DNA from 2 places in the Nocardioides sp. BGA-UO-ETr-FS32 genome. Region 2 is predicted to be linked to the other one. Evidence: riboswitches for the same ligand, from Rfam matches in the RefSeq annotation. Region 2 holds a riboswitch; the other holds the start of a gene.
The links. Region 2 has a riboswitch for cobalamin ahead of cobN (cobaltochelatase subunit CobN). Riboswitches for the same ligand answer to the same signal wherever they lie in the genome.

Region 1: linked by a shared signal. The riboswitch ahead of AC57BS_RS25300 (VWA domain-containing protein) and the one ahead of cobN (cobaltochelatase subunit CobN) in region 2 are both predicted to bind cobalamin.

What each region holds. Positions count from the first base shown of each region.
Region 1 is NZ_JCAQOX010000017.1:1,074,397-1,078,568, forward strand. It holds gene bluB (5,6-dimethylbenzimidazole synthase) at 1-174, opposite strand, end outside; gene AC57BS_RS25300 (VWA domain-containing protein) at 171-2,255, opposite strand; cobalamin riboswitch at 2,282-2,417, opposite strand; gene cbiE (precorrin-6y C5,15-methyltransferase (decarboxylating) subunit CbiE) at 2,436-3,650, shown strand; gene AC57BS_RS25310 (NACHT domain-containing protein) at 3,866-4,172, opposite strand, start outside.
Region 2 is NZ_JCAQOX010000014.1:27,550-31,721, reverse strand. It holds gene cobN (cobaltochelatase subunit CobN) at 1-2,125, opposite strand, end outside; cobalamin riboswitch at 2,152-2,290, opposite strand; gene AC57BS_RS09995 (ferredoxin-like domain-containing protein) at 2,335-3,159, shown strand; gene AC57BS_RS09990 (hypothetical protein) at 3,259-3,603, opposite strand; cobalamin riboswitch at 3,642-3,717, shown strand; gene AC57BS_RS09985 (precorrin-8X methylmutase) at 3,769-4,172, shown strand, end outside.

The DNA.
Region 1 (4,172 bases), on a different contig from region 2:
GACGAGCACGAAGTCCCACGGCTGCGAGTGCCCGACGCTGGGTGCGTGGTGCGCCGCCTCGAGCACGCGTCGCAGCCGGCCCAGGTCGACGGTCTCGCCGCTGAACTCCGCCCGTACGTCGCGCCGGCGGGCGATGACGTCGTAGAGGTCCTGGCTGAGCGTCTGCGGGCTCATGCGGCGCGGGCCAGGCCGGCGAGCGCCTGCGCGCTGACGTCGGCGATCGGCAGGTGGGTCGCCCGCATGGCCTGCGCGAGTGCGCCGGCGAGGCCCATCCGCATCGGGCCCTGCTCGCAGTCGACGACGACCGCGGTCGTCCGGTGCTCGGCGATCCATTGCGCGGCCTGTCGGCTGCGCGCGACCGCGTCCTGGCCGTGGGTGGCGCGGCCGTCGGTGATCACGATGAGCAGCGGGCGCCGGCGCGGGTCGCGTACGGCCTCGACGCGCAGCACCTCGGCCGCGGTGAGCAGGCCCTCGGCGAGCGGCGTACGCCCTCCCGCCGGCAGCTCGGCCAGGCGTCGGGCGGCGATGTCGACCGAGTGGGTCGGCGGCAGCGCGACCTCGGCGCCGTCGCCGCGGAAGGTGACCAGCCCGACCTTGTCGCGGCGCTGGTAGGCGTCGAGCAGCAGGCTGAGGATCGCGGTCTTGACCTGCTCCATCCGCTTGCGCGCGGCCATCGACCCGGACGCGTCGACGCAGAAGAGCACGAGGTTGGCCTCGCGTCCCTCGCGTCGTGCGGTCCGGAGGTCGGTGGGCTCGAACCTGAGCCGCCCACCGGTCCTGCCGCGAGCCTGCTGGTGCGGAGCGGCGGCGCGGATCGTCTCGACCAGGTGCAGCCCGCCGGTGCCCTGCGGGTCGGCCCCGATGCGCCGGCCGTTGGAGGTCAGCGCCCGGCTCCGCTTGCCCGACTCGCCCGCTCCCGTGCCGTGGACCTCGAAGCGCCGCACCTTGTAGGGATCCGCGGCCCCGATGACACTCTCCATCGCCAGTCGAGTAGCCCCATCCTCACTCGTCGGTCGAGTAGCCCCCGAGGAACGAGGGGGCGTATCGAGATCCCGGTCGCCCTCACTCGGTGGTTCACCTTCATTCGGTGGTCGAGTAAGGCCGTCCTCATTCGCTGGTCGAGTAGCCCCCGAGGAACGAGGGGGCGTATCGAGACCCTCTCCCTCAGAGTCCCCCTCGCCATCCCCCTCCGGCTCCGGCGGTAGGGGCGGCTCCGGCTCCGGCTCCTCATCCCCCAGCACCGCATCGAGCAGCTCCTCGTCCAACCCCGGCGCATCGAACGGATTCCTCCGTCGGCGGTGCGGCAGCGCGAGCAGCGCAGCCTGGCGGATGTCGACCTTGGTAACGGTGGTCCTCCCGTTCCACGCCGCGTGCGCCACCGCCGTACGCGTGGTGACGATGTCGGCGCGCATCCCGTCGACCTCGAAGGCGGCGCACACCTCGGCGACCTTGGTGAGCACCGCATCGGTGAGCTCGACCTCGGGGAGCAGCTTGCGGGCGGAGGCGATCCGATCGGTCAGCGCGCGCTCCGCGTCGGCGTACGCCTCGACGAAGGCAGCCGGGTCGGCGTCGAAGGCCAGCCGGCGGCGTACGACCTCGGCGCGCAGCTGCGGGTCGCGCGGCGCGGCGATCTCGACGGTGAGGCCGAAGCGGTCGAGGAGCTGGGGGCGGAGCTCGCCCTCCTCGGGGTTCATGGTGCCGACGAGCACGAAGCGGGCGGCGTGCGCGACCGAGACGCCGTCGCGCTCGACGGTGGAGCGGCCCATCGCGGCGGCGTCGAGCAGCAGGTCGACGAGGTGGTCGTGGAGCAGGTTGACCTCGTCGACGTAGAGGATGCCGCGGTGCGCGCGGGCGAGGAGGCCGGGGTCGTACTCCGCGACGCCGTCGGCCAGCACCTTGGACAGGTGGAGCGAGCCGAGCACGCGGTCCTCGGTGGCGCCGACGGGCAGCTCGACGAGGCGTACGGGCCGGGTCTCGGTCTCGGCGTCGAGCGGCCAGCGCTGTTCGGGGCCCGGGCCGTCGGGGGAGACGTCGCCGGGCCGGCTCGAGAACCGGTCGCCGGCGACCACCTCGATCGGCGGCAGCACGGAGGCGAGGGCGCGCACGGTGGTGGACTTCGCCGTGCCCTTCTCGCCGCGCACGAGGACGCCGCCGACCTCGGGGGAGATCGTTGTGAGGACCAGCGCGAGGGTCATGTCGTCGCGGTGGTCGGCCGTGGAGGGGACGACGGCGGACAGGGGGTACTGCAGTGGCATGGGGGCTCCCGCTCTCGTTGCCAGCTTCGTTTGGATGGCGGGAGGCCGGTCTTCGGACTTCCGAGGTCGTGCCTCGGTCACCGCAGCGGGCCCTGTGCCGGATTCTCACCGGCTTCCCAGATTCTCCCCAGACTTCGGGGCACCTCTCGCCTTGTCCGCGTCACGATAGCGTCTGCGGCCATGTCGTCCACCGGGGTGCCCAGCGAGGTCGTGGTCGTCGGGATCGGCGCCGACGGCTGGGCCTCGCTGCCCGAGTCCTCGCGGTCACTGGTGCTGGATGCGGCTGTGCTGTGGGGCGGGTCGCGCCACCTGTCGCTGGTGCCCGCGGTGCCCGATCAGGTGCGGGTGCCGTGGCCGTCGCCGCTGTCTGCGGGCCTGCCGTCGCTGCTTGCCGAGTACGCCGGGAGCCCCGTCGTCGCGCTGGCGTCGGGGGACCCGCTGGTGTCGGGGATCGCGACGACGCTGCTCGACCTGGGCGCGCCCGTACGCGTGGTGCCGGCCGTGTCGTCGGTGGCGCTGGCCCGGGCGCGGATGGGGTGGTCGGCGGAGTCGTGTGTGGTGGTCTCGCTGGTGGGGCGGCCGGTGTCGCTGGTGGCGCGGGAGCTCGCGCCGGGGCGGCGGATCCTGGTGCTGTCGTCTGATGCGTCGACGCCTGCTGCGGTCGCGTCGCTGCTGACCTCGTCGGGTTGGGGCGCGTCTTCCATGACGGTCCTCGGGGACCTGGGCTCGTCGTCCGAGTCGTCGGGCTCGGGCATCGCCTCGTCGTGGTCGGGCTCGTCGCCGAAGCTGAACGTCATCGCCCTCGAGGTTGTCGGAAACGGTCCCGCCTCCTGGGCGCCGGGCCTCACCGACGACGCCTTCGAGCATGACGGCCAGCTCACCAAGCGCGACCTCCGCGCCTCCGCTCTGGCCCGCCTGATGCCCGCTCCTGGTCAGATCCTCTGGGACGTCGGCGCCGGCGCAGGGTCGGTCGGCATCGAGTGGATGCGCGCCCACCCGTCGTGCCTCACCTTCGCCATCGAGTCAGACCCGGTACGCGCCGACCGGATCATGCGCAACGCCCAGGCGCTGGGCGTGCCCGACCTTCAGTTGGTGATCGGCCGCGCGCCGGATGCCCTCGAAGGGCTGCCCGCCCCGGAGGCGATCTTCATCGGTGGCGGCGCCACTCGCGAAGGGGTTCTCGAAACTTGCTTGAGCTCAATCAAGCCCGGTGGCCGCCTCGTCGTCCATGGCGTCACTCTGGAGACCGAGATGCTGCTGGCCAAGGCGTACGCCGACCACGGCGGCGAGCTCATCCGCGTGGGCGTGGAGAGGGCTGCCGCGATCGGAGGCTTCACGGGCTGGACGCCAGCCCGCGCGGTAACGCAGTGGGCTTGGGACAAGGCTGAGAACTGAGGCACGGGACCAGCGTCGCTTCGCCCAGAATGACGCACGCGAGGCGGGCGAGGCTCACGGGCGCTCAGGCTTCTACGGCGCGGCGCTCTTTCGACGGGCTGGGCGGGGCGTGGTGTCCGGGGACGGGCTTACCGGTGTCTGGCCGGCTAGGGGTACCGCGAGTCTGGCCAGCGGCGGAAGCAGAGTCAGGACGACAAGTTGGTGGACGCTGCAATTCAGCGAGTTCGAGCGGTCGCTTCGAGGAGCGACGTCGCCGCGGACACGGCGGCGTTGAGGGTGAGGTCGCGGACGAGGATGGGCGGCTCGTGGCAGTTGAGGAGGTTGAGGCAGTGCTCGATGAGGTCGGGGTCGTTGTCGGTGCGCGGGATAGAGGTCATCAGTGTTGATAGCTGAACCGCCTCGGTGAACGGGGTCGTGGGGGCGGTGGCATATCGGCGGACCGTGTGTGCTGCGTCGGCGTCTGTGGCAAGGCGTCTACGTGCGTGACGGATGACTGCGGGCTCGAACATGGAGTCGTCGTCG
Region 2 (4,172 bases):
GCGCCTCGCCGCTCGGCGCCTCGCCGAGCACGTGCAGGCCGTCGCGGATCTGCGCGTCCTTGATCTCGCAGAGCCACCCGTCGACGTGCATGATGAAGTCGTCGAACTCCTCGTCGTCCGGCTGCTCGTCGAGCCCGAGGTCGCGGTGCATCTCGGCGGCGTGCATGAGCTGCCAGATCTCGCCGCGGATCGCCGGCAGCTTGGCCGGGTCCATCGCGGCGATGTTGGCGTGCTCGTCGAGGAGCTGCTCGAGCCGGGCGATGTCGCCGTAGGACTCGGCGCGCGCCATCGGCGGCACGAGGTGGTCGACGATCGTCGCGTGGGCGCGGCGCTTGGCCTGCGCGCCCTCGCCGGGGTCGTTGACGAGGAACGGGTAGACCACCGGGAGGTCGCCGAGCGCGGCGTCGGTGCCGCAGCTGGCCGAGAGGGCGGCGTTCTTGCCGGGCAGCCACTCGAGCGAGCCGTGCTTGCCGAGGTGCACGACGGCGTCAGCCTTGAAGCCGTGCTCGAGCCAGCGATAGGCACCGAGGTAGTGATGGGTCGGCGCGAGGTCGGGGTCGTGGTAGATCGCGATCGGGTTCTCCCCGAACCCGCGCGGCGGCTGGATGAGCAGCACCACGTTGCCCGCAGGAAGAGTGGCAAGCACGAGATCGCCGGCGCCCCCATCCGATGACTCCGTGACGAAGAGCGAGCCGGGCGCCTCGCCCCACGCCTCGACCATGTCGGCGCGCAGGTCCGCGGGCAGGTCGGCGGTCCACGCGGCGTACTGCTCCGGCGTGATCCTCACGTGCGCGTCGGTCAGCTGCGCGTGCGTGAGCCACTCCTCGTCCTGGCCGCCCGCCGCGATGAGGGCGTGGATCAGCGCATCGCCGGCTGCGGTCTCGGCCTCCCTCTCGGTGGTCGAGTAGTCCGAGCGAGGAACGAGAGAGGACGTATCGAGACCTTCGAGACCATCCAGGATGTCCGTGACGACGTTCCCCTCGCCCAGGTCGTACCCCTCCTCCCGCAGCCTCCGCAGCATCCGGATCGCCGAGACCGGGGTGTCGAGCCCGACGGCGTTGCCGATACGCGCGTGCTTGGTGGGGTACGCCGACAGCACGAGGGCGAGCCGCTTCTCGGCGTTGGGGATCCGGCGCAGGCGGGCGTGCCTGACCGCGATGCCCGCCACGCGCGCGCACCGCTCGGGGTCGGCGACGTAGCGCGGCAACCCGTCGGCGTCGACCTCCTTGAAGGAGAACGGCGCCGTGATGATGCGTCCGTCGAACTCCGGGATCGCGATCTGGGTCGCGGAGTCCATCGGACTCACGCCGTCGTCGGACGCCTCCCACTCCGCGCGGCTGCTCGTGAGGCAGAGGCCCTGGATGATCGGGATGTCGAGCGCGGACATCCGCGCGACGTCCCACGACTCGTCGTCCCCGCCTGCGCTGGCGCCCGCGGGCACGCTGCCGCCGGCCGCCAGCACGGTGACGACCAGCGCGTCGAGCGTGCCGAGCGCGTCGTACAGCTCGTCGGGCGCGGACCGCAGCGACCCGGCGAAGACCGGTACGCCAACCGCCTGCCCCGTCGCGTCGATCGCGTCCGCGAGGGCGTGGGCGAATGCGGTGTTCCCACTGGCCTCGTGGGCGCGGTAGTAGAGCACCCCGACTCTCATCGCTGGTCGAGCAGCCCGCGAGGAACGAGCGGGCGTATCGAGACCCTCTCGCGCCGCAAACCCCCACTGCGGCAGCACCTGCGGCGGCTCGAACCCCTCCCCCGTCAGCAGCACCGTGTCGGAGAGGAACGCGTGCAGCTGCCGGAGGTTCGCCGGCCCGCCCTCGGCGAGGTAGCGGTGCGCCTCGGCAGCGACCCCCATCGGAACCGACGACAGCTCCATCAGCTCGGCGCTCGGCGACTGCTCACCTCCGAGGACGACGACGGGCTTCCCGGTCGCCGCGACGCGCGTGAAGCCGGAACACAGGTCTTCACGTGAGCCGAGCAGTCGGCCGACCACGAGGTCGCAGCCCTCGATCACCTCGGCCATCGACTGGTGGCCGGGCCGCGCCGGGTTGGCGAGCACGTAGTCGGCGCCGGACTCCCCCGCGCTCAGCAGGTCGGTGTCGGACGTGGACAGCAGTGCGATGCGCACGGATCCTCCTCGGGGTTCTCGCCCCTCTGATGGGATCCGCGTGGGCCAGTATCTGGCTGCGGGCCTGCACGCAGGCCCTCACAGTGGCGGAACCGCCCCGGACTGACACCGGGTTCCTGGGTTCCACGCGGAGTGGTGCGCACGACCCTAGCGGCAGCTGCTCTTCGCCGGGCGTATCGAGACCACGACGCCATGCCAAGATCGCCCCCGTGACCCAGCGGACCCGAGGCGACCTCTGCCCCGGCGTCTTCCGCCCGTGGCCCGCCGACGACGGCGCACTCGTACGCCTCCGCGTCCCCGGCGGCCGCCTCACCCGCACCACGCTGCTGGCGCTGCTCGACGTCGCGGAGGCGTACGGCGACGGGCAGGTCCACCTGACCAAGCGGGCCAACCTCCAGCTCCGCGCGCTCCCGCTGGTCGACGGTGACGTCCCGCCGGAGGTCGTCGAAGCGATCCGCGCCACCGGCCTGATCCCGCACCCCGACCACGAGCTCGTCCGCAACGTCCTCGTGTCGCCACTGACCGGGCTGCACGGCGGCCGCGCCGACCTCCGCCCGGTCACGGCCGAGCTCGACGATCGCATCTGCGCGACCCCGTCCCTCGCGAAGCTCCCGGGCCGCTTCCTGTTCGTCCTCGACGACGGCCGGGGCGACCTCACCTCGCGGACCTGCGACCTCGGCCTCGTCGCCCTCTCGGCCGACGAGGTCCAGCTCCGGATCGGGTCGTCCCGCTGGGGCCCGGTCGTCCCGCTGCACGAAGCCGCCGCCCGACTCACCGGCCTGGCCCGCGCCTTCCAGCAGGTCCGCGGCAGCGACGAGCAGGCGGCGTGGCACGTCGACGAGCTCCCGGTCGCGCCGGAGGCGCACGACGCCGACCCCCGCGCGCTCGTACGGTCCGAGCCTCCGGCGTACGGCGACATCGCCCCCAGCGTCAATCACATCGAGGTGGAGGCCGGAGTGCTTGAGCGAAAGTTTTCACTCACTCTCCCGGAGCACCTGGTCGTCACCCCGTGGAAGTCGCTCATCGCCCGCTGACCCGGGTCAGCGTGCACCATGCAGGCAGTTCGCGTGCTCGACGAACAAGTCCACGCTCAGCCGACGCCATCACGGCACGAACTGCCTTCATGGTGCTCGTCAGGCGTGCGCGTACGGCGGGATCAGCGCTCCGGCGACGACGCACGCCCAGCCGAGGAAGAGCCACGGGTAGTGCCGCCCCGTCGACGGCACCGGGCTGCGGATCTCGCGCAGCCGCCCGCGATAGCCGATCGCGGCGAGGACGCTGCCCCCGAGCGCGAGCGGTGGCCCGATCCAGAAAGCGGCGAGGCCGCTGCTCGACGCGAGGTAGGCGTACAGGCCTGCGATACCCAGACCTGCCGCGATGAGCGGGACGGCACTGCGCAGCAGCTGGTTGAGCTCCAGCTGCTTGACGGTGCGGTCGGCGGGATCCATGGCGACCGCACCGTATCCGGACATCCACATCTGCCCCTCCTGCCCTAGGCTGCCCCCGTCACGCGACGCAGGAACCCGGTGCGAGTCCGGGGCGGTTCCGCCACTGTCAGTCCCCCAGCCAGATCGGGGGCGAGCCAGACACTGCCCGCGCGGCGTTACCTGCCTACCCAGGGGCGCGAACCCCGAGGAGCCGTGATGAGCCTGCTTGCCCGACCGACCCGTCGCTACGACTACATCGCCAACGGGGCCGCGATCTACGACGAGTCGTTCGCGACGATCCGCCGCGAGGCCCGCTTCGACCACCTGCCCGCGGACGCGGAGCGCGTCGCCGTACGCATGGTCCACGGCGCCGGCCAGACCGACCTGACCGACGACCTGGTCATCCACCCGCGCCTGGTCAGCGCAGCGCGCGAGGCGCTCGACGGCGGCGCGCCGATCATCACCGACGCCCACATGGTCGCGTCCGGCGTCACCCGCGCCCGCCTCCCCCGCGACAACGAGGTGCTCTGCGCGCTGCACGACCGGCGTACGCCCGACCTCGCGATGCTGATGGGCACCACCCGCTCGGCCGCCGCGCTCTCGCTGCTCACCGACCGCCT